Regions from separate parts of the Phyllobacterium sp. genome, predicted to be linked through region 3. Evidence: riboswitches for the same ligand, from Rfam matches in the RefSeq annotation. Region 3 holds a riboswitch; each other region holds the start of a gene.
The links. A riboswitch is a leader RNA that binds a small molecule or an ion and turns the genes downstream of it on or off. The one in region 3 is predicted to bind cobalamin.
Positions count from the first base shown of each region.

Region 1: linked by a shared signal. The riboswitch ahead of AAAB35_RS18865 (CbtB-domain containing protein) and the one ahead of AAAB35_RS18740 (aromatic ring-hydroxylating dioxygenase subunit alpha) in region 3 are both predicted to bind cobalamin.
Region 2: linked by a shared signal. The riboswitch ahead of AAAB35_RS20260 (ABC transporter ATP-binding protein) and the one ahead of AAAB35_RS18740 (aromatic ring-hydroxylating dioxygenase subunit alpha) in region 3 are both predicted to bind cobalamin.

Region 1 covers NZ_JBBNAM010000275.1:2,089-9,749, forward strand. The annotation lists gene AAAB35_RS18840 (hypothetical protein) at 327-677, shown strand; gene AAAB35_RS18845 (hypothetical protein) at 895-1,032, shown strand; gene mmsB (3-hydroxyisobutyrate dehydrogenase) at 1,353-2,243, opposite strand; gene AAAB35_RS18855 (isobutyryl-CoA dehydrogenase) at 2,268-3,434, opposite strand; gene AAAB35_RS18860 (cobyric acid synthase) at 3,544-5,004, shown strand; cobalamin riboswitch at 5,062-5,297, shown strand; gene AAAB35_RS18865 (CbtB-domain containing protein) at 5,346-5,522, shown strand; gene AAAB35_RS18870 (CbtA family protein) at 5,647-6,378, shown strand; gene cobU (bifunctional adenosylcobinamide kinase/adenosylcobinamide-phosphate guanylyltransferase) at 6,378-6,902, shown strand; gene cobW (cobalamin biosynthesis protein CobW) at 6,907-7,661, shown strand, end outside.
Region 2 covers NZ_JBBNAM010000299.1:9,872-17,532, forward strand. The annotation lists gene cysN (sulfate adenylyltransferase subunit CysN) at 1-611, shown strand, start outside; gene cysQ (3'(2'),5'-bisphosphate nucleotidase CysQ) at 700-1,494, shown strand; gene AAAB35_RS20245 (iron ABC transporter permease) at 1,491-2,459, opposite strand; gene AAAB35_RS20250 (ABC transporter substrate-binding protein) at 2,505-3,452, opposite strand; gene AAAB35_RS20255 (ABC transporter ATP-binding protein) at 3,449-3,853, opposite strand; gene AAAB35_RS20260 (ABC transporter ATP-binding protein) at 3,759-4,250, opposite strand; cobalamin riboswitch at 4,532-4,747, opposite strand; gene AAAB35_RS20265 (transglutaminase family protein) at 4,904-7,661, shown strand, end outside.
Region 3 covers NZ_JBBNAM010000272.1:46,421-54,081, reverse strand. The annotation lists gene AAAB35_RS18745 (hybrid-cluster NAD(P)-dependent oxidoreductase) at 1-560, opposite strand, end outside; gene AAAB35_RS18740 (aromatic ring-hydroxylating dioxygenase subunit alpha) at 562-1,803, opposite strand; cobalamin riboswitch at 1,924-2,123, opposite strand; gene AAAB35_RS18735 (L-fuconate dehydratase) at 2,255-3,538, opposite strand; gene AAAB35_RS18730 (fumarylacetoacetate hydrolase family protein) at 3,577-4,422, opposite strand; gene AAAB35_RS18725 (SDR family oxidoreductase) at 4,484-5,218, opposite strand; gene AAAB35_RS18720 (MaoC/PaaZ C-terminal domain-containing protein) at 5,252-5,707, opposite strand; gene AAAB35_RS18715 (Gfo/Idh/MocA family oxidoreductase) at 5,708-6,787, opposite strand; gene AAAB35_RS18710 (L-rhamnose mutarotase) at 6,794-7,123, opposite strand; gene AAAB35_RS18705 (mandelate racemase/muconate lactonizing enzyme family protein) at 7,126-7,661, opposite strand, start outside.

The DNA of each region.
Region 1 (7,661 bases), on a different contig from region 3:
TTGGTACTGCCTTACCCAGTTGATCGCTTATGTGCCGTTTGGCATCTTTATCCCGTCAGAATGCAATGGAATCATCCAATTAATGCGGTGTATCGCGACAAGGCCTGTCGATATAGCGACGCTGGGATAAAGTATGCGACACCAAAACGGCACATGGCTCATCAAGCATCGTAACAAGGGTTTAGACGAAAGATCAACGCTTTAGGCAATTTCCTTTCCCGACCGGCCGGATTCGCTGGTGCTCGGTATTTTCATCGCGGCGTGAAACCAATTTGGGCGCAGACGGTTAGAGATTGGCCTGCCAACGAACCTGAAGGGACTTCTCGATGAAATCAGCGCTTAAGACGGGGCGTCACGCCCATGACCTCCACTTGGCCTCGATGGTCATCGCCATGCGCTTGCCCGTGATGATGCTGGAATCCATGAGCGACAAGGCGGGCGGCGTGGAAACGCATCGGGCCGTTTCCGAAAAGGTCGCTGCCGCGGTGGACGGCGTCGTCTCGGCGCAGATTTCACTAATGAATTCGGGAGCGACATTCTGGTTCGACATCATGCGTGGAAGGTCGCCCGCGAGCCTCGTCTCGGAGGCCGCCAACAAAGCGACGGCCGCGGCGTTAAGGCCTGGACGAAAGACGTTGCGGGCCAACTACAAGCGGCTTTCGCCCGGAGGGGCTTAATCAGCTTCTCCATTAGCGCCATCATACCTTCTTTGGCTCTGATCTGCCGAAATTAAGGTCCTAGCGGCCCAGGTATGCGGTTCTGGCATGGGGCCCATGCAAATATGCAAGGGTTCCTGCTGTAAATGCGACATGCCATGGCGAAATTTCATGATCAATCTTTAAGCAAAAAGCGCATTTCATCGGCAACAACAGTTTTCCTTTCGAGGTCGCCCAAATGCTCTACATTTTCAACCGCAATAACCGCGTGCACATTTCGTGGAATGCAACCGAAAAGCGCAACGTTCCTTCCAGCAATGCGAAGAGCGGCATCGGATCGGCATTGTCCTTTATCTGGACTCGCTCGGCCGGCTGATCCACGGCACTTCATAGGAGTCCGCGTGAACCGCTGCCTTGGAGGTGGCGGTTTTTCTTTGCTTGCGATTTCGTCGCCGACCGCAAAAAACCGCCCTGTCCGTGGTGGAACAGCGCGGTCTTTGCCAAGTTACGCATGGCAGTCCTGCCCAACTTTACGCGGGCAGAAAGATACAGCTCCGGTACGCAGTACCTGATCCGGAGCGGGAGCGTGTTTGAGCTCACCCGTAAAGTTTTAGCCGGACATCGTTACCGCGAGGTTATCGAGAGCTTAAGCAAATCTAAATTTGCGGTTTTTCCGCTGAGATTCCTGTTGAGCATTCACGCTTCGCGCTTGGCGTCACGCAAAAAGTTTATGATGCCGGAAAAATCGGATCCTTCGTTACCCGCCGCGCCGTATTGCGCATAGAGCGCTTCGGCATGGGCACCAAGCGGCGTTGCCGCACCGACGCTTAGAGCCGCCTCCTGCGACAATTTCAGGTCCTTCAGCATGAGGGCGGCGGCAAAGCCTGGCTTGTAGCCGTTGTTTGCCGGAGACGTCGGCACAGGTCCGGGTACAGGACAATAGGTTGTGAGCGACCAGCACTGGCCTGAAGACGTGGATGCGACGTCGAACAAGGCCTTGTGTGACAGGCCCAGCTTTTCAGCCAGCGTGAACGCTTCGCCGACACCGATCATCGAAATGCCGAGGATCATATTGTTGCAGATTTTGGCGGCCTGGCCATTGCCTGCCTCGCCGCAATGAACGATCCGTCCGGCCATCGGCTTCAGGACGGGTTCAGCCTTGGCAAATGCTTCATCCGAGCCGCCGACCATGAAGGTAAGGGTGCCTGCCGCGGCGCCGCCAATACCTCCAGACACCGGCGCATCGATGGACAACAATCCATGGTCCTTGGCGATTGCGTGCGCCTTGCGGGCAGAGTCGACGTCGATAGTCGACGAATCGATGAACAGAGCGCCGTGCTTCGCACCCCGCGCGATGGCTTCGTAGACCGAAAGCACGTGCTTGCCCGCCGGCAACATGGTGATGACGACATCGGCATCGGCGACAGCGGCCTGCGCGCTCGCAGCGATCGTCACGCCGTTGCCCTCGGCCGCGGTCAGGTTCTCCGTGATGAGGTCGTAGCCAAGGACCTTGTGACCTGCCTTGACAAGATTGGCGGCCATCGGATTGCCCATATGTCCAAGACCGATAAAAGCGATTGTCGTCATCGCATTTCTCCTTAGTTTTTGATTTCAGCGGCCTGTCATATGCCGCGCGATGATCACCCGCATGATTTCGTTCGTGCCTTCCAGGATCTGATGCACGCGCAAGTCGCGCACGAGCTTCTCGACGCCATAGTCGTGCAAATAGCCGTAGCCGCCATGGATTTGCAGTGCCTCATTGGCGATATCGAATCCCTTGTCGGTGACGAAGCGCTTGGCCATAGCGGACCATTTGGACGCGTCGTGCGCCTTTCGGTCAAGCTTCGATGCTGCCGTGTAAAGCAGCATGCGCGCGGCGGAAAGCTCGGTCTCCATATCGGCCAGCTTGAATTGAAGCGCCTGGAACTGGTTAATTGCCTTCCCGAACGCCTTGCGCTCGCTCGCGTAAGCAAGCGCCTTGTCGAGGGCCGATTGTGCGCCGCCAAGCGAGCAGGCCGCGATGTTGAGCCGTCCTCCGTCGAGCCCGCCCATGGCAATGCGGAACCCATCACCTTCCTCGCCGAGCCGGTTTTCAACAGGGACGCGGCAATTCTCGAAAATGACCTGGCGGGTGGATTGCGCGTTCCAACCCATCTTGTATTCATTGGCGCCAAACGAGAGGCCAGGCGCATCCTTTGGAACGACCAGCGCGGAGATGCCTTTTGGTCCGTCCTCACCCGTGCGCACCATTGTCACGTAGATATCCGAATCCCCTGCGCCTGAGATGAACTGCTTGGCGCCGTCGAGAACGTAATGATCGCCGTCACGCACGGCGCGGGTCTTCAGCGCGGCGGCGTCGGAACCGGAGTTCGGTTCGGTCAGGCAATAGCTTGCAAGCCAATCCATCGATGTCAGGTTCGGCACGAGGCGCCGCCGCTGCTCGTCACTGCCGAACGTATCGATCATCCATGTTCCCATGTTGTGGATGGATATGAATGCCGAAAATGCCGGACAGGCGGCGGCAAGTGCCTCGAAGATCAGCACCGCGTCGAGCCGTTTCAGGCCTGAGCCGCCAACATCCTCGCGAACATAGATGCCGCCCATTCCGAGCGGTCCGGTTTCGCGAATGACATCGGCGGGGAAATGCTTGTCACGATCCCAGGCCAGCGCATTGGGCGCCACGCGGTCGGCGGCAAAGGCGCGCGCCATGTCCTGGATCGCCAGTTGATCCTCATTGAGTTCGAACTGGCCAGCCGTCGAATCTATGCTGCTATCCATGGCTACCTCCCAGCATTTCTTATTGTCCGCCACTCTAACCCAAGCTTCCCAGTGCGCAACGTTTTGAGTGGGGCTAGGAAGAGAAAGACATATCCGCTACTCAAAGCCCATGACGCGCGCAATCATGTTGCAGGGAACAGGTTCAGATGTTGGGAAATCCGTCCTGGTGGCGGGCCTGTGCCGGCTTGCGCGCAAGCGGGGGCTGCATGTCCGGCCATTCAAGCCGCAGAACATGTCGAACAACGCGGCGGTAAGCGACGACGGCGGCGAGATTGGCCGCGCGCAATGGCTGCAGGCGCTCGCCTGCGGCGTCCCGTCCTCGGTCCACATGAATCCGGTGCTCCTGAAGCCGCAGTCAGAGACCGGGAGCCAGATCATCGTTCAGGGCAAAGTCTGGGGGCAGGCGAAGGGCAGGGACTATCAGAAGCTCAAGGGCCAACTGCTCGATGCGGTCATGCAATCCTGGGAAATTGTCCGCAAGGGTGCCGATCTCGTCATCGTCGAGGGGGCAGGATCGCCGGCCGAAATCAATTTGAGGGCAGGCGACATCGCCAATATGGGTTTTGCCACCCGCGCCAATGTGCCGGTCGTCCTAGTCGGTGATATCGATCGCGGCGGTGTTATCGCATCGATCGTCGGCACTCATGCGATACTGTCGCCCGAAGACCGCGCCATGATCATGGGCTATCTCATCAACAAGTTCCGCGGCGACGTATCGCTGTTCGACGAGGGCCTGAAATCGATCACCCGTTTCACGGGATGGCCGTCTTTCGGTGTCGTGCCGTGGCTTAGAGATGCCTCGAGATTGCCCGCCGAGGATTCCGTGGTGCTGGAGCGGTTGGTCAAAGGTAGGCGGCGCGCGCTAAAGATTGCCGTGCCTGTGCTGGATCGCATCGCCAATTTCGACGACCTCGATCCGCTCATCGCCGAGGAAAACATTGAGGTCGTGTTTGTCAAAAGTGGCGAAAGGCTGCCAGCCGACGCTGGTCTCATGATCATACCGGGTTCCAAGTCGACGATCGGCGATCTGTTGCGGTTCCGTGAGAATGGGTGGGACAAGGACCTTGACCTCCACCGGCGTCGCGGCGGCTCCATCATGGGGATCTGCGGGGGCTACCAGATGCTCGGACGCACGGTGAGTGATCCGGAGGGTATCGAAGGCGCGGTGAGAGGAGTCGAGGGCCTCGGCCATCTCGACATCGACACGGTCATGGAGCCGGAAAAGACGGTTCGCAACACCGCGGCGCATTCCCTGCAGTTCGATGTGCCGCTCAGCGGCTATGAAATCCATCTTGGCAAGACGACCGGTCCGGACTGCAGTCGCCCGACGACAAGGATCAACGGCGTCGAGGACGGCGCGATGTCCAGTGACGGCAAGGTATTCGGGACTTATATGCACGGGCTTTTCGCTTCCGATGGCTTCCGCTCCGCCTTGCTGCGCTCGCTCGGCATCGAAGCGAATACGTTCGACTACAAAGCGGGTGTCGAAGCGGCGCTCGATTCGATAGCCGATCAATTGGCCGAAGTCCTCGATGTCGAGCCGCTGTTGACAGCTAAACGGCTGGCGTGACGCGGCGAGCTCCAACAATGTCGCAGTTTCGTTTGACATTCCGCGTGCTTGGTGAATAACGTTCCATCAATGATTGGTTCCCGTTTTGGCCAAAGGCCATGGGATCAAAAGGGAATGCGACGGCCGTACCCATCAGGGCGGCCCAACCGTAGCCGACCCCGCGACTGTAGAGCGGTGAGGATTTGTGCCAAGGCCTGACGCGAAAGCCGAGGGCAGCCACTGGGAAACCGGGAAGGCGGCATCGATCCTGCGACCCGCGAGCCAGGAGACCTGCCAGTCATAGGGCAATGGTGCCCAAAACCGAAGGGGATCGTCCCTTCTGGCCCTGCACGGAGGTTGTTATGGCTGCACGTACTTCGACTACGATTTCTCTCCCGCTCGCAACACGTCTGACGACTGCGGTATTTTCGTTGATGCTCGGCGTGTTCATCATCTACGGCGTCGGTCTTTCCCATTCCGAAACGCTGCACGACACTGCACATGATACCCGCCATTCATACGGATTCCCCTGCCATTGAGGTTGGAGCCGGCTGAATGAAATGATTCGGCCGCCACCGCTTAAGCATTGAAAACTGTGGGTTAATTGGTCCGGGTGTCGCTTCGACAGCCCGGTGTCTTGATTTGGGATTGGGAGAGACCTCGATGTTGGTCAAATATCTTCTGGCTACGATCGTAGCCGGTCTGTTCGCTGGTATTCTTTTGACGCCGGCAATGTATGTGCGCAGCGTGCCGCTCATTCTGCACGCGGAAGAATATGAAAATGCTGCAGGGGGCCATGAGCACGAACACGCCACCACGCCCGCCACGACTGGTGAGACTGCGCCAGCCGTAGCGCCCCACACTCATGAAGAGGAAGAGGCGAGCCCGGCACTGCCATTCGGCCGTCTGGGCAACACGCTGCTGATCAATCTTGTCGCCGGTGCGGGTTTCGCCCTGATCACTGGCGCCGCAGCGCTTTTCCTTGGCCGCAGGATCACCCTGCAAAACGGAATCTACTGGGGCCTCGCCGGGTTCTTCATCTTCAACCTTGCGCCCTCGTTTAGTCTTGCGCCAGAGCTCCCGGCCATGCCGGCCGCTGATCTTGCCGCGCGGCAGGCCTGGTGGCTGGTTACCGTGCTCCTGACGGCCGGCGGCGTCTATTTCATCGTGCTGCGAGAAGAGATTTGGGCTCGGGTGCTTGGCCTTGTGCTCATCGTCGCGCCGCATGTCTACGGTGCTCCGGAGGCCGAGGATCTGACCTCCGCCGTGCCGCCGACGCTCGCTTCCGAGTTCGCGGTCTCGACACTTGCCACCAACCTTTTCTTCTGGGTGGTGCTCGGTTCGGCGCTTGGATTTGCCATTCAGAGCTACGCTGCTTCGGAGCTTGAGGCCTGATGACCATGCTGGAGCGCGGCGTCACCTTTGTGCTGGGCGGCGCGCGTTCCGGCAAATCCTCCTTCGCCGAAGGGCTGGTCGAAGCGTCCGGCCGTGAGGCGATCTACCTGGCAACGGGCAGGGGGTGGGACGCTGAAATGTCCGATCGCATCGATCAGCACAGGGCGCGGCGCGGCAGCTTGTGGACGACAGTTGAAGAACCTCTCGATCTTGTTCCAGCGCTGGAGGTGCACGCAGCCGAGGGCACGGCGATCCTTGTCGATTGCCTTACCCTGTGGGTCACCAATCTGATGATGGCGGAGCGCAATGTCGGTGCGGAAACCGCCAAACTCGCCGCCGCGCTGCGGCACCTTGAAGGCGCTGTCATATGCGTGTCCAACGAGGTGGGACTCGGCATCGTTCCGGAGAACCGCATGGCCCGCGACTTTCGCGATCATGCCGGCTGTCTTCACCAAGCCGTGGCAGCTGCCGCGGCGACAGTCTATTTCGTGGCAGCCGGTCTGCCGCTCAAAATGAAGGGATAACACCATGCAGGGTCAGAAGATTCCCGCAACAGTCATCACCGGCTTCCTTGGTTCGGGCAAGACGACGATGATCCGCAATCTGCTCGAGAACGCCGATGGCAAGCGCATCGCGCTGATCATCAATGAATTTGGCGACCTCGGCGTCGATGGCGGATTGCTCAAGGGCTGCGGTATCGAAGCGTGTCGCGACGAGGATGTGATTGAACTCAACAATGGTTGCATTTGCTGTACGGTCGCTGATGACTTCATCCCGACCATGACCAAGTTGCTCGATCGACCCGATCGTCCGGATCATATTGTCATCGAAACCTCCGGCCTTGCGCTGCCGCAACCTCTGGTCGCCGCCTTCAACTGGCCCGAGATCAAGACACAGGTGACCGTTGACGGCGTGGTAACCGTCATCGACGCCGCCGCGGTCTCGGAAGGGCGTTTTGCCGATGACCACGACAAGGTCGATGCGCAGCGCGTGCAGGATGAAGCGCTCGACCATGAGAGCCCGCTCGAGGAATTGTTCGAGGACCAGATCCGCGCGGCAGATCTCATCGTTCTCAACAAGACCGATCTTATCAGCAGCGCAGACCTCGACGGAGTGAAAAGCGACGTGCAGGGTCGTTCGCACCGCCCCCTCAACATGATTCCGGCGAGCTTCGGCAAGATCAGCAATCAGTTGCTCCTCGGGCTTGGCATCGGTACAGAGGAAGACATCGCCAACCGCAAATCGCACCATGAAATGGAACACGAAGCGGGCGAGGAACATAG
Region 2 (7,661 bases), on a different contig from region 3:
TGCATTGGCAGGCACTCGACGTCGACAAGGCTTCGCGTACGGCGCTGAACGATCAAAAGCCGGCCGTTCTTTGGTTCACCGGGCTTTCAGGATCCGGCAAATCCACGGTGGCGAATCTCGTCGAAAAGCGACTCTCCTCACTCGGCAAGCATACCTACATCCTTGATGGGGACAACGTTCGGCATGGACTTAATCGCGACCTCGGATTCACCGAGGAGGATCGGGTCGAAAATATCCGCCGCGTCGGTGAGGTTGCAAAGCTCATGGTGGACGCGGGGCTGATCGTGCTGGTCTCGTTCATTTCGCCGTTCCGCTCCGAGCGAAGAATGGCGCGCGAACTGCTCGGCGATGGCGAATTCATGGAAATCTTTGTCGATACGCCGTTTGAGGAATGTGCGCGGCGCGATCCGAAAGGCCTCTATGCCAAGGCGCTGCGCGGCGAGATCAAGAATTTCACGGGCGTCGATTCGCCTTATGAAGTGCCGGAAAATCCCGAGTTGCATCTGAAAACGATTGGCCGGACGACGGAAGAGCTTGCCTCGGAGGTCGAAAACCTGCTTGCTGAGCGTGGCATCATCTTCAACTACGACCAGAGTTCGTGGTCGATCTGAGCAGAGTCATGCAGTTGGCCATCACCTCCCTCTGGACTGCCGCCCGTCCGGCACGTTCGTCTGAACCCGGCAGGGTGGAGGCGAATGCATGACATTCCATAGTGGCCTTCTCGCTCTCTTCGAAAAGGCCGCGATTGCTGCCGGTCAGGAAGTCTTGCGTATTTACGAGGAAGGCTGCGACGTCGAACTCAAGGACGACAAGTCGCCGGTGACGGCCGCTGACCGCGCCGCTGAAGCACTTATTCTTGAAGCACTGCGTTCGGCAACGCCTGACATACCCGTCGTGGCCGAGGAAGAAATCTCCGCTGGTCATGTGCCCGGTGATCTCGGTGAGCGCTTTTACCTCGTAGACCCGCTCGACGGTACGCGTGAATTCGTAAGCCGTAACGGCGATTTCACCGTCAATATCGCCTTGATAGAGCATGGGGTGCCAATCCTGGGCGTGGTCTATGCGCCGGTTCGCGGCTGGCTGTTTGCCGGCGGTCCGGAGGGGGCGCAGCAAGTTGATGTCAATCAAAATGGAACCGTCGCTGCACGACAAGACATCGCCTGCCGTTCGGCGCCGCACGCATTGACTGCGGTCGCGAGCCGCTCACACCGAACACCCGAGACCGACGCCTATCTCGGACGATTCGCCGTTGCTGACTGCGTTTCGGTCGGATCATCGCTCAAGTTCGGGCTGCTGGCGCGAGGGGAGGCCGATATCTATCCCCGGTTGAGTCGCACCATGGAATGGGACACGGCGGCAGGCGATGCCGTGCTGCGCGGGGCAGGCGGCATCACTTTGACTCTCGACGGCAAGCCGCTTACCTACGGCCGGCGCAATCAGGCGCACGACGCCGATTTTGCCAACCCTCATTTCGTCGCGCGTGGAAAGCTTTAGCCCAGCGGCTTGCGCAACAAGATCGTCATCACGAAAAATGCACCGACCGAACTGGTGACAATGCCGATCGGTAGTTCCTGCGGTGCGAGCAACAGCCGTGCCGCAAGGTCGCTGAGCAAGATCAGGATGGCACCAAGGATTGCACAGGCGATGCTGAGACCCGCGTGCAGCTGGCCAGCGAAGCGACGCGCAAGATGCGGAATCATCAGGCCAACAAATCCGATGACGCCCGCCACTGACACGAAAATTGCCGTCGAGAAAGCGCAAACGATGAAGACGACGCTGCGTGTGCGGGCAACGCGCACGCCGAGGCTTTCGGCAGTACTTTCGCCTGCCAGGAACGCATCGAGATTGCGGTGGTTGAAAAGGGCAAAGGTGATGATTGCGGCGAGCCCGAGGATTGCCAGCGGCACATTATCCCAGCGCGCGAGCCCAAGGCCGCCAAGCGTCCAGAAAAGCACCGAATGGGCGGCGCGCTGATCGCCGAGGAACACGACGTAGTTGGTGAGGGCCGCGAACAGGAACGAGACGGCTAGGCCGGCGAGAATTAACCGCTCCGGCCCCTGGCCCTCGATGCGTCGAACGAGCAGCGACACCAGCAAGGCGGCGAGCATTCCACCGCTGAAGGCGGCAATCGGCAAGGTCCAGATGCCGAAGCGGTCGCCGAAGATGCTGATCACCGAGACGGCGCCTGCCGCGGCGCCCGAGGAAAGGCCGAAGAGGAATGGATCGGCAAGGTCGTTGCGCGTCACGGTCTGGAGCATTGCGCCGATGACGCCGAGGCCGGCGCCGACACACAGGGCAAGGATGACCCGTGGCAGGCGCAAGTCGATGACGATTCGTTCGATCGGCGCGGCGATGGTCTTGTCACTAAAGCCGGCGGCATGGCCCAGAGCACCGAATACGTCGGCGAGCGGGATCAACGTGGAGCCATAGGCGATCGAGGCGAGCGCGAGCGCGAGCATGGCGACGACCGCGATAACGAGTAAGCGGGGGTGAACATGCGCCACTCAGAATGCTTCCGGGTGCATGGCGCGGGCGATCTTGCCGATGGCTTCGATATTGGCGGGGCCGGGCGTTATTTCCGCGTAGCGAAGCGCGACGAAGCGTTCATTCTTTACTGCGTCGGTTTCTTTCATCGCCGGATGCGACTTCAGGAAATCGAGAAGCTTCCGATATCCGGCGTCATCCTGATAGTCGAGCAGGACGAGAAATTGCGGGTTGCGGGCAGCGACCGTTTCCCAGGAGGTCGCGCCCCAACTCGTCTCCATGTCCGCCATGATGTTCACGCCTCCCGCCTCGCTGATCAAGGCATTGGGCATCGCGAACCTGCCGGCCGTGAAGGGCTTGTCCTCACCCGAATCGTAAAGGAAAACACGTGTATCGCCCTTGCCTCCGAACTTGCTCTTGATTGCGGTAAGCTCTTCCTTCCAGCCGGACACGAGTTTCTCGGCTTCCGCTTCCTTGCCGAAGATCTTCCCGAGTTTCTCGATATCGCCGTAAAGCAGATCCATCGAAGCGGCTGGACGGTTCTTGTCGAGATGTACGCAACTTTCGGTCAGGACCAGCGTCTTGATGCCGTAGGGCGCGAGCGTGTCAGGGGTGACGTCGCCACCTGGTTTCATGCCGTAATACCAGCCGGCAAAGGAGAGATCTGGGTTGGCCGCGACAAGGTTCTCGATGGTCGGATATTTGGGCGCAAGTTCCGGGATCGATCCCTGCTGCTTCTTGAATGCATTATCCAGTTTGTACCACCCGGTAATCCCGGTCACCCCAACTATCGAGGGTTGGAGGCCTAGCGCAAAGGCCATCTCGCTCATGTTGATGTCCTGTATGACGGCGCGTTTCGGCGGCGCGTCGAAAGTGAGCGGCGCGCCACAATTGTCGACCGTTACAGGAAAAGCAAAGGCCGACGCCGGCAATAACGATAGCGCGAGGGCGATAAGGGCTTTCTTCATAGGATTCTCCTTGTGTGGTCAGATGGACTAGGTCCGGGGGCATCGAACACCATGAGTTCCCGATCCTGATGAGGGTGGCGCAGGCGCAGTACGTCGAGGTCGAACACCTGGCTGACGATGCGCGGTGTCAGCGTTTGCTCTGGGAGGCCGGTGGCAACAACCTTGCCTGCGTGCATGACAGCCACATGCGTGGCGAATGGGGCAACAAGTGGCAGGTCGTGCAGGACGGCAATGGTGGTTACCCCAAGCCCGGCGACGACGGAGAGCAAGGCGCTGCGTGCCTTCGGGTCGAGGTGATTGGTTGGCTCATCGAGAAAGAGGATCGCCGGCTGTTGCGCAAGCGCCCTTGCGAGTTGCACCCGTTGCCGCTCGCCCCCGGACAGCGAACCAATAGTTCGCATCGCAAATGGCGATATCGGCGCAGGCCATAGCATTATCGACGATCTCCTGGTCTTTCGCGGCGCCGCAGACCCCTCGATGCGGGATGCGCCCCAGCGCAACATAGTCGTTGACGCGCAACTGAGCGTCCGGCATGTCGGACTGGCCAACGAAGGCGAACCGGCGTGCCCTTTCGAGCGCCGTCAAGCGGTTGATGTCGCGACCATTCAGGTGGATGTCGCCAGTAGTGGGTTCGGTGAGCCCAGCCAACATGCGCAGCAGCGTGGACTTCCCAGCGCCGTTCGGACCGATAATGGCAAGACGCGATCCGGATGAAACGCTCAAGGTCGCCGCATCAACGAGGCATTTGCCGGCGATTCGATAGCTGACCGTATCAGTGCTGAGTACGACATGGCTCATGATCGGATATTCTCCATGCTGAAAGACCTCATCCCGACACCGGAAGTCGCATCGGGGAAATATGTAATGTTATATCGTATGACTCCGAAAAAATGATCGTGTCAACCGGGTGACCCCGGGAGGACGCAGGCCAAAACCAAAAAAGATAGAGGGCGAAATGCATACCTGTCCTTGGTTTGGACAGGATTGGGAACGCCGACGTCCGGCCGAGATCGCAACACGCAAGCCGCAGCCTACGAAGCGCCGGAGACATCGCATCGCTCCCGGCACACCCCGTCCGGTTCGAATCTCAGAAAGATGGCAGGTCTCCTGGCTCGCGGGTCTCAGCTTTGCCCGGCCTTCCCGATCCTTGGATCAGTGGCATAATCCAGGCAATGCTCGCCGCTTACAGTTGCGGGGGCAGCCACGGTCTCGGTCCCTTTTGGGTACGCCTCACCGTGTTCCCTTTTCATCTCCGGTATTGTCATTCCGGAGAAACCATCGGCGCGGATGCTATGCGGGGATACGGCTGCTGGCAAGCTCGTTTATACGGCAAAAATCTGAAGTGCTAAAAAAAATGGCAACAGCGCATTTTAAGACGTGCCCAAAGAATGAGAGTAGTCTAGGTTTCAATTCGTTTCGCAAGAAACCCGCTGAAAGTACCTCGAGGCGACATGGCAATTTACGCTGCAGTCTACCATCTGACCCATTACAAATATGACCGTCCGATCATGCTTGGACCCCAGGTGATTCGCCTGCAGCCCGCGCCGCATTCGCGCACGAAGGTTCTCAGCCACTCCCTGAAAGTCAGTCCTTCCAATCACTTCGTTAATCTGCAGCAGGACCCATACGGCAATTTCCTCGCCCGTTTCGTATTTCCGGAGCCGGTAACCGAACTGAAGATCGAGGTCGACCTCGTCGCGGACATGACGGTCTATAATCCATTTGATTTCTTCGTCGAACCGGTGGCGGAGACTTGGCCATTCGCCTATCCGGAAGAAATCAGGGACGATCTTTCGATTTACCTCAAGCCCGAGCCAGTGGGCCCGCTGCTCGCCGCCTTTCTTGATACGATCGACCGCAGCCCGACCAATATGGTCAATTTCATTGTCGATCTCAATGCGCGCATCCAGCGTGACGTCGGCTATGTCATCCGCATGGAAACAGGGGTTCAGGACCCCGATACCACACTTGGTGTCGCAACCGGTTCCTGCCGCGATTCGAGTTGGCTGCTCGTGCAGGCGCTGCGTAATCTCGGCATCGCGTCGCGGTTCGTCTCGGGCTACCTGATCCAACTGAAGCCGGACCTCGTCGCGCTTGACGGGCCGGCGGGAACCGACAAAGATTTCACCGATCTTCATGCCTGGTGCGAGGTCTATCTTCCGGGAGCTGGGTGGATCGGCCTTGATCCAACATCGGGACTGCTGACGGGCGAGAGCCATGTCCCGCTCGCCGCAACGCCCCACTATCGCAACGCCGCCCCTATTTCAGGCATGGCGGAGCCCGCCAATGTCGAGTTCGACTTCGACATGCATGTGACGCGCGTTTCCGAACATCCGCGCATCACCAAACCGTTCTCGGATGAATCCTGGGCGGCCCTCGACGCCGTGGGCGACAAGGTCGACGCAATGCTGAAACAGCGTGACGTGCGGCTGACGATGGGCGGCGAGCCAACGTTCGTATCGATCGACGATTTTGAATCCGGCGAGTGGAACACCGACGCGGTCGGCCCGACCAAGCGCGAGAAGGCGGACATGCTGATCCGCCGCCTGCGCGATCGTTTCGCGCCCGGTGGGTTCCTGCATTACGGGCAGGGCAAGTGGTATCCGGGCGAAAGCCTGCCGCGCTGGACCTTTTCGCTCTATTGGCGCAAGGACGGCAAGCCGATCTGGGTCGACCCAAACCTCATTGCCACGGAAAACAGCAAGGCCGACATCAAGCCCGAGGATGCCGAAAAGCTTTTGACCGGCATGGCGGACATACTCGGCGTTGAAAGCGAGATGGTGGCGCCAGCCTACGAAGACCCCGCCGAGTGGATTGTCAAGGAAGGCAATTTGCCGGCCAATGTCGATCCGTCCAACTCGAAGCTCAAGGACCCTGAGGAACGCAGCCGCATGGCTCGAGTTTTCGAGCGCGGCCTTACGCGACCGACCGGCTATGTGCTGCCGGTACAGCGTTGGAACAGCCAGGCCGTTGCCGGTCCGCGCTGGCGAAGCGAGAAATGGAAGACGCGCCGCGGCAAGCTTTTTCTGGTGCCTGGGGATTCCCCTGTCGGTTACCGCCTGCCTCTTGGGTCATTGCCGCATGTGCGGCCCTCGGAATATCCCTATATCGTTCCGGTCGATCCCTCGGTGGAGCGCGGACCCCTGGCCGATTCCATTGCCGAAGCGGCCCAGACGGGCAGAGATGCGCAGCAGGCCGTTGCCTCCTTTACCGCTGCGGAGGGCGGCCTGCAGGAGCGGGTCGAGCAGGAACTCGGAGATATTGGCGGGGCAGTGCGCACCGCGATCTCTGTTGAACCTCGCGAGGGACGCCTCAGCGTTTTCATGCCGCCGGTCGAGGCGCTCGAAGATTATCTCGAACTTGTCGGCGCTGCCGAGGCGGCGGCGGCAAAGCTCGGAATGCCGGTCCATATCGAAGGTTATAGTCCCCCGCAGGACCCGCGAATCAACGTTATCCGCGTTGCGCCGGACCCCGGCGTCATCGAGGTGAACATCCATCCCGCCGCCAATTGGCGCGAATGCGTGGAGACAACGACGGCGATCTACGAGGAGGCGCGGCAGTCGCGGCTGGGCGCCGACAAGTTCATGATCGACGGGCGGCACACGGGTACGGGCGGCGGCAACCATGTCGTCGTCGGTGGCGAGACGCCCAACGACAGTCCGTTTCTGCGCCGGCCGGACCTGTTGAAGAGCATTGTCCTGCATTGGCAGCGACATCCCTCGCTGTCCTACATGTTTTCCGGCCTTTTCATCGGGCCGACGAGCCAGGCGCCGCGCATAGATGAAGCGCGCCACGACAGTCTCTACGAACTCGAAATCGCCATGGCGCAGGTGCCCATGCCCGGGCGCGGCGCGCCGCCGCTGCCCTGGCTGGTTGATCGGCTCTTCCGCAATCTGCTCATCGATGTCACCGGTAACACGCATCGCGCTGAGGTCTGCATCGACAAGCTCTTTTCCCCGGATGGACCGACCGGACGGCTCGGTCTCGTCGAATTCCGCGGCTTCGAAATGCCTCCCAACGCGCGCATGAGCCTTGCACAGCAATTGTTGGTGCGGGCACTGATTGCGCGCTTCTGGAACAAGCCAATCGAAGGCGGATTTGTGCGATGGGGCACGTCGCTCCACGATCGTTTCATGCTCCCGGCCTTTGTCTGGCAGGATTTTCTGGATGTCCTCGCTGACCTGCGCGAGAACGGCTTCGACTTCCGGC
Region 3 (7,661 bases):
TTGAGGTTCGGCATGCAACTCGTCAGATATTCGAGCTCCTTGCGGAAGATGATGTCGCTCGGTCGCCGCGCGCAGGTGACGAAATTGATATCGCTCTGCGGCGCGCAATCATGCATCCAGCGCGTCATCGACATCATCGGTGTGATACCCGAACCAGCGGATATGAAGAGGTACTTGGCGCCGGGATGCTTGCGCATCGAAAAGTCGCCAAGCGGCCCGAAGGCCTTGATCCGCACGCCCGGCATGAGATGATCCAGCATCCAGCGGGTACCGATGCTGCCCTCCTGAGCCTTTACCGTCACGGCGACGGTAAAGGGCCGCGACGGGCTCGATGACAGCGTATAGGTGCGCAGCATCGCCTCTGGCTGAACCGGCAGTTCAAATGTCATGAACTGGCCCGGCTCATAGCGGAACCAGTTATGATTGTCCGACCGGAACGTGAAAGTCTTCACATTGGGCGCTTCCTCGACGACCGAAAGAGACTCCAGGAGATGCAACCGGTCATTCCACGGCTGCATCTGGTCGAGGTGCGGATAGTTCTGGGGAAGGCCCATGTTCATTTCAAGCAACCCTGCTCAGTTTCTGATCACCGGAAAGCCGCGTCTCCATGGCGTTGCTGTACCATTCGAGGAACTGCAGGACGCCGCCTTCATGTTCGACCGAATAAGGGCCAGGCTCATAGGCGGGAGAGCGGATGCCGAATGCATTTTCTTCGACGATGCGGCGGTCCTGATCGTTGGTTTCGAGCCACACATGCGTAAGCTCTTCGACATTGTAGTCGACGCCTTCGACCGCATCCTTGTGAACCAGCCATTTGGTTGTGACCTGCGTCTCGTTCGGGCCGAGCGGCAGGACGCGGAATGAAATCGCGTGGTCCCCGAGGATATGGTTCCAGGTCGTCGGATAGTGGTAGAGCAACAACGAACCGATTTGCTTGGCGTTGACATCGTCGCTGAGCTGACGGCCGACAGCGCGCTTGCCTGAAAGCGTATAGCTTTCGGCGTTATTGATCAGTGGGACGCGGGTCGCGCGATACTGGCCATCCTGGGCAATGCGAAACAAGCTTGGCAAGCCTACAGCCTCGCACTTGTCCCAGTGTGCTACCATTTCAGGATCTTTTTTCGATCCCTGAACGCCCGTAGCGCTCGGCGCTTCCGGGAAGGTCTTGCACAGTTCGGGATGATTCCCGGCGCAGTGATAGCACTCGCGGTTGTTCTCCCAGACGAGTTTCCAATTCCCCTTCTCCACGATGGAGCTTTGGAATGCCACCTTGGTTTCCGTCAGTCGGTGCGGCGCGAGATAAGGTTCGAGCAATGTGCGCGTCGGCGCGAAATCCGGCGCGATCTGCGCAAGGCAGATGAAGATATAGCCGCCGACGCTCTCGCAGTGCACCGGCTTCAGGCTGAACTGGTTCGCATCGAAATCGTCGCCCATCTGGCGGGCAAAAAGCAGGCGTCCATCAAGCTCGTAGGTCCACTGATGGTAGGGACAGACAAGCTTTGCCGAGGTCCCCTTTTCACCGGCGCAGATGCGTGAGCCACGATGGCGACAGGAATTGTGGAACGCGCGAATCTGGCCCTGGCGATCGCGGACGATGACGACAGGATAATCGCCGACCTGCACCGTGAAATAATTACCCGGCTTAGCAACTTCACAATCATGGCCGATAAACAGCCAATCCCGGTAATAGATGGTCTCCATGTCGAGACGGTAGTAGTTGGGATCTGAGTAGAAGGCCTGTTCCAGTCCGTAGCCCGGTTTCCGGTTTCGGAGGTCCCGGAGAAGTTCATTGCGAATATCCATGTCGCGTCCTCGCCTTAATCTTGCAAAGAACTGACTGGTGGTGACGGAGAAGAACGTCCGTACAGACAACAATCAATCGGCGCCCGTACAAAGCCATGCTCCTTGATCGCCCACCGCGATCAGTCGGTTTTCCCTCAGGGCTGGTTTCCGGGCTCTGGAGTTGCCTTTCGGGCTTCACGGCGCCTTCCCGGGGTGCACTCCCAGTGGCTGTTTTGCCGCGTTTTACTCCACTACCGTTGCGGGGGCAGCGCCGGGTTCTAACCGGCTTCCCAATTCTCCGCCTTCCCTAGAAAGGCGGCACCTCAAGTGTCGCGATAAAAGCATCCGGCTGTGAAAAAGGATAGGCGCGGAAACGACATCGCATTTACGAACGGCGACACGCTGCATTTCGGTGAAATCGCGCGACGCATGCATCGTGCGACACACGTTCAATCTGACGCGCCGATGCCGATCAAACCATGGGGCGGTGCAAATATTGCTTGATCGATTCCGGCTTCATCTCGATGGAGAATCCCGGCATTGACGGCGGCATATAGGCCGCGTTCCGGATATTGCACGGGTCGATGAAATGCTCGTGCAGATGGTCGACATATTCGATGACACGGCCTTCCTTGGTGCCCGACACCGCGACGTAATCGATCATGGACAGGTGCTGCACATATTCGCAGAGGCCAACCCCGCCTGCATGGGGCCAAACGGGGAGACTGTACTTTGCCGCAATCAAAAGGACGGCCAGCACCTCGTTGAGCCCGCCCATGCGGCAGGAGTCGATCTGCACGACGTCAATGGCACCTTCGGCGATGAACTGCTTGAACATGATCCGGTTTTGGCACATCTCGCCCGTCGCGACCTTTACAGGCTTGATTGCCTGGCGAATCTTGCGATGACCGGCGACATCATCCGGGCTCGTCGGCTCCTCGATGAAGAATGGTTTGACAAAAGCAAGCTTCTTCACCCAATCGATGGCCTCGTTGACTTCCCAGACCTGGTTGGCATCGATCATCAGAATGCGATCCGGCCCAATCACCTCGCGGGCAATCGTCAGGCGGCGGATGTCATCCTCAAGATCGCGGCCGACTTTCATCTTGATGTGGTTGAAGCCCGCATCGACAGCCTCCTGGCAAAGCCGGCGCAACTTCTCGTCGGAATAGCCGAGCCAGCCTGCGGAGGTCGTATAGCAGGGATAACCTTCGGCCTTGAGTGCGGCGATGCGTTCTGACTTGCCGGCATCGGCCTTGCGCAGAATGTCGAGCGCCTCATCGCGGGTCAGCACGTCCGTCAGATAGCGGAAATCGACGATATTGACGATTTCTTCCGGCGTCATCTCGCCAACGAGCTGCCAAACAGGTTTCGCCGCCTCCTTGGCGAGAAGATCCCAGACCGCGTTGACGACAGCGCCGGTAGCAAGGTGCATCGCGCCCTTGTCGGGACCGATCCAGCGAAGCTGGCTATCGCCGGTGATGAAATGCCAGAAGCGTCCCGGATTTTCCTTCACCCAGTCGAGTTCGAGGCCGATGACGAGATGCTTCATGGCGTCGATGGCCAGGCAGCAAATCTCGTTGCCACGCCCGATGGTGAACGTGAGGCCGTGCCCGGCGAGGCCATCCTTATCTGTATACAGCACGACATAGGCCGCCGAATAATCCGGGTCCGGGTTCATCGCATCGGAACCGTCAAGGCCCTGCGAAGTGGGGAAACGGATATCGAATACGCGAAGATCGGTGATGCGGGTCACAATATGCCTCTCAAATCAATTAATCGAAGCGGCGCGCCTCAAACGTCGGCGCGCGCCACCTGCTTCTGGTTGCCAAGGCCTTCAATTCCAAGTTCGATGACATCTCCCGCTTTCAAATAGCGCGGCGGCTTCATGCCCATGCCGACGCCGGGCGGCGTACCGGTCGAGATGATGTCGCCGGGCTGCAGGCTCATGAACTGGCTGAGATACGAGACGAGGAAGGCGACACCATAGACCATGGTTTTCGTTGAGCCGTTCTGCATCGTTTCGCCATTGACCGTCAGCCACATCTTGAGGTTCTGCGGGTCGGCGATTTCGTCCTTCGTAACGAGCCAGGGACCCGTCGGTCCGAACGTGTCGCAGCTCTTACCCTTGGTCCACTGGCCAGCTCGCTCGATCTGGAATGCACGTTCACTGACATCATGGACCGTGCAATAGCCGGCGACGTAGTCGAGTGCCTCCGTCTCGCTGACATATTTTGCCGTTCGGCCGATCACCACGCCAAGTTCGACTTCCCAGTCGGTCTTTTCAGAACCGCGCGGAATGACGAGGTCGTCATTGGGTCCGACAATGGCGGATGTCGCCTTCATGAAGATGACGGGCTCGGGCGGTACGGCCATGCCGGATTCGGCGGCATGATCGGCATAGTTGAGGCCGATGCAGATGAACTTGCCGGTGCCGGCAACGCATGGCCCGAGGCGCGGATTCCCTGCGACGACCGGCAGGCCCTCGACATCGAGTTCGCTGAGCCTTGCCAGCGTCTCGGGGTCAAGCGCGGCCCCGGAGAGGTCGCTGACTTTTCCTGACAGATCGCGGATCCGGCCGTCGCCATCCAGGATGCCGGGCTTTTCCTGCCCAGGGGCGCCATAACGCAAAAACTTCATTGCTCATTCCTTTGTAGATGTCGTAGCAGCGGGGCCGTGACCGTCCCGCCCTGCCCTCATTCTAGACGGTCCAGCCGCCGTCGATATTGTATGCTTGGCCGGTGGTGTAGGTCGCGCCGGCAAGATAAACGGCAAGATCCGCAATCTCCTCGGGCAGGCCGAGACGCCCCATGGGCTGGCGCGCGATGAACGCCGCGCGGGTCGCCTCGTAATCGCCACCTGCGCGCATGCGCTGTTCAAGCGATGGGCTCTCGACGGTCCCTGGGCAGATGGCGTTGCAGCGGATGCCCTGCGTGATGTAATCGGCAGCGACTGCCTTGGTGAGCCCGAGCACCGCGGCCTTCGTCACCCCATAGGCGAAGCGGTTGGGCACGCCCTTTACGCTGCTGGCGACGGACGACATGTTGATGATCGCCCCCTCCTTGCGCTCGAGCATTCCCGGCAGCACCGCCCTGATCGTGCGGATCATCGCCCGGACGTTGAGATCGAGGGCAAAGTCGAGATCAGCGTCCGGCATCTCGAGGATCGAGCCACCATGAACAAATCCGGCGCAGTTGAACAGGACATCGACCGCGCCTATATCGCCGATCACCGCGTTGACTTCATCGGTGTTCAGCACATCGAGTTTGCGCGGAGTGATATTGGCCTCCTTGGGCAAAGCATCGAGAAGTTGCTGGTTAATGTCGGTGGCGTGAACGATCGCGCCTTCGCGAACGAAGGCGAGGACCGATGCCCGGCCGATACCCTGCCCCGCCGCCGTGATGAGAACGCGCTTGCCCGCAAGCTTGCCTGTCATTTCAAACCTCCATTTCGACACTCGTCATGTCTGTCATGCACCCGATGCCTTGCGCTCGGCAATCAGGATGTGATCGGCGGCAAGAACCACCTCGTCGCGTTGGTTGAGGACTTCACAGCGTTCGACCACGCGGCCGCTGCCCTGTCGTTTCGGGTCGTCTTCCTTGGCACTGATGGTCACCCGTGTTCGAATCGTATCGCCGATGAATACCGGCCTTACGAACCGCAGCCGGTCATAGCCATAGGAAAATGCCACCGGATTGATCAGGCTGGCAGTGAGCCCGACACCGATCGAAAAGATCATCGTGCCATGCGCAACGCGCTGGCCGAACGGCGTCGTCTTGGCAAATTCGGCGTCCATGTGATGGGGGAAGAAATCGCCGGTATGACCGGCGTGTACCACGAAGTCGGTTTCGGTGATCGTCCGCCCGGACGTAACGCGAACATGGTCAAGTTCATAGTCCTCGAAGTATATTGCCTGTTCGGCCATTCACGCCTCCGCCAATTTTGCCAGCGGCGTCGCCGGTGCGGCGCTGGATTGATAGGCCGCCTCGACCAGCGCCATTGTCTGCCAGCCATCCTCGACGGAGCTGACCAATTCCTTGTCTTCGCCACTGGCGAAGCGCTGCAGATTGGCCATGCGTCCGACGAAAGCGTCTGGGAACCATGCTCCCGTGAGCGGGACGTCAACCCAGTCCGAAGTCCCTTTCGGATGTATCATCAGAACATCCGGCTCGCCGCGCGGATAGTCGAGATTGACCCCGAGCTTGACGTAGGCGGCGCCTTCGGTGCCGCAGATCCTGAACTCGCAGGCCTGGAACTTGCGGCCGAACTTGTGATCGTGGTTGATCGAAAGCCCACAGCGAACTGTGTCGCCGTAATCAAGAATAGCGCTTGTCCGCGTCTGCGCCACCTTGTGGTTCGGATGACCCAGCGTCTTGGCGTGAACGCCAAGCGGGTTACCGAGAACTTGCCGGATAAGATCGATATAATGAATCGAATGCATGGCGATTTCCACCCGGGGCAGTCCTGCCAAGAACGGCCAGAGCGACCAGGGCGTATCGAGGGCGAGCCAGGCGTCGAAATCGATGACGTCCCCGAGCCATCCTTGCGCGATCGCATCCTTCAGTGCCAGCATCATCGGCGCGAACCGCAGCTGGAAGTTGACGGCGGCAGTGATATTGCGCTCGCGGCAAATCTTCAGGATTTCGGACGCTTCCCTAAGATCGCTGCCCATCGGCTTCTGGATCAGCGCGAACGATCCCTCCGGCAGGGCATTCAGCACGTCCGCATGTCGTGAAGGCGGGGTCGCCAGATCGAAGATTGCATTCTCCACGGCAGCCGCTTCGGCAATTGAGGCGTAACCGTCCACACCCCATTGGTCCGCGAGCTTGCGCGCCTTGTCGAGGTCCGGGTCGAACAATCCGGCAATCGGAAAGCCTCCCTTCCGATAGGCTGGGTAGTGGGCATCGCCGACAATGCTCCCGGCGCCGAAGGTCACGATCGGCCTCGGTTTCGCCGGCAATGGCCAGCTTTGCTGCAGGGTTGCGGGATCAAAACTCATCACAATTCCTCATCAGTCGAGATGGAAGACGTCTTCCATCATCGCCCACCACTCGCCTTCGGCCCGGCTTTCGAGCGGCACCTGGCAGGGCATGCACACGGCCCACCACTCCTTGTTTTTTGGGTCGGTGGCCATTTTCGCCATGTCGGCGGCAAAATCCGTCCCATGATATTCCCAGGTGCCGAACAGGACGTTTTCCGGCTCGCGCAGGAAGATCGTGTAATTGCGGATGTTGCAGCTCGAAATGAGCGCCAGGATTTCCGGCCAGACGGCGGCATGCAAGCGCTTGTATTCCGCGACCTTGTCGGCGTTGAGCCCGATCATCATTCCCATGCGTTGCATCGTCAGACCCTTATCTCGGTCGTGAATTCGTCGACGCTTCGACCCTTCACGGCATCCCAGTCCCAATCGATGCCGATGCCGGGTTCGGATGGCGCCACCGCATGACCGTTTTCGATGCGCATCTGGGTGTGGGTGAGGTCGTCGAGTTGCGGGATATATTCGACATATTTGCCGTTCTGGATCGCGCAGGTCAGGCTGACATGCAGTTCCATCAGGAAGTGCGGGCAAACCGGCATATCGAAGGCTTCGGCCGTGTGCGCAACCTTGAGCCACGGGGTGATCCCGCCGATGCGCCCGACGTCCACCTGGACGATCGAGCATGCACGCTTTTGCATATACTCGCGGAAGTGACGGATAGAATAAAGCGACTCGCCGATTGCGACGGGCGTTGCCGTTGCCGCTGATAGCCGCACGTGACCATCAATGTCGTCGGCCGGCAACGGCTCTTCGAGCCAGGCGAGATCGACGTCGCGCAAAACCTGCGAACGGCGGATCGCCTCGTCGAGCGTGAAGCCCTGATTGGCGTCCGTCATGATTT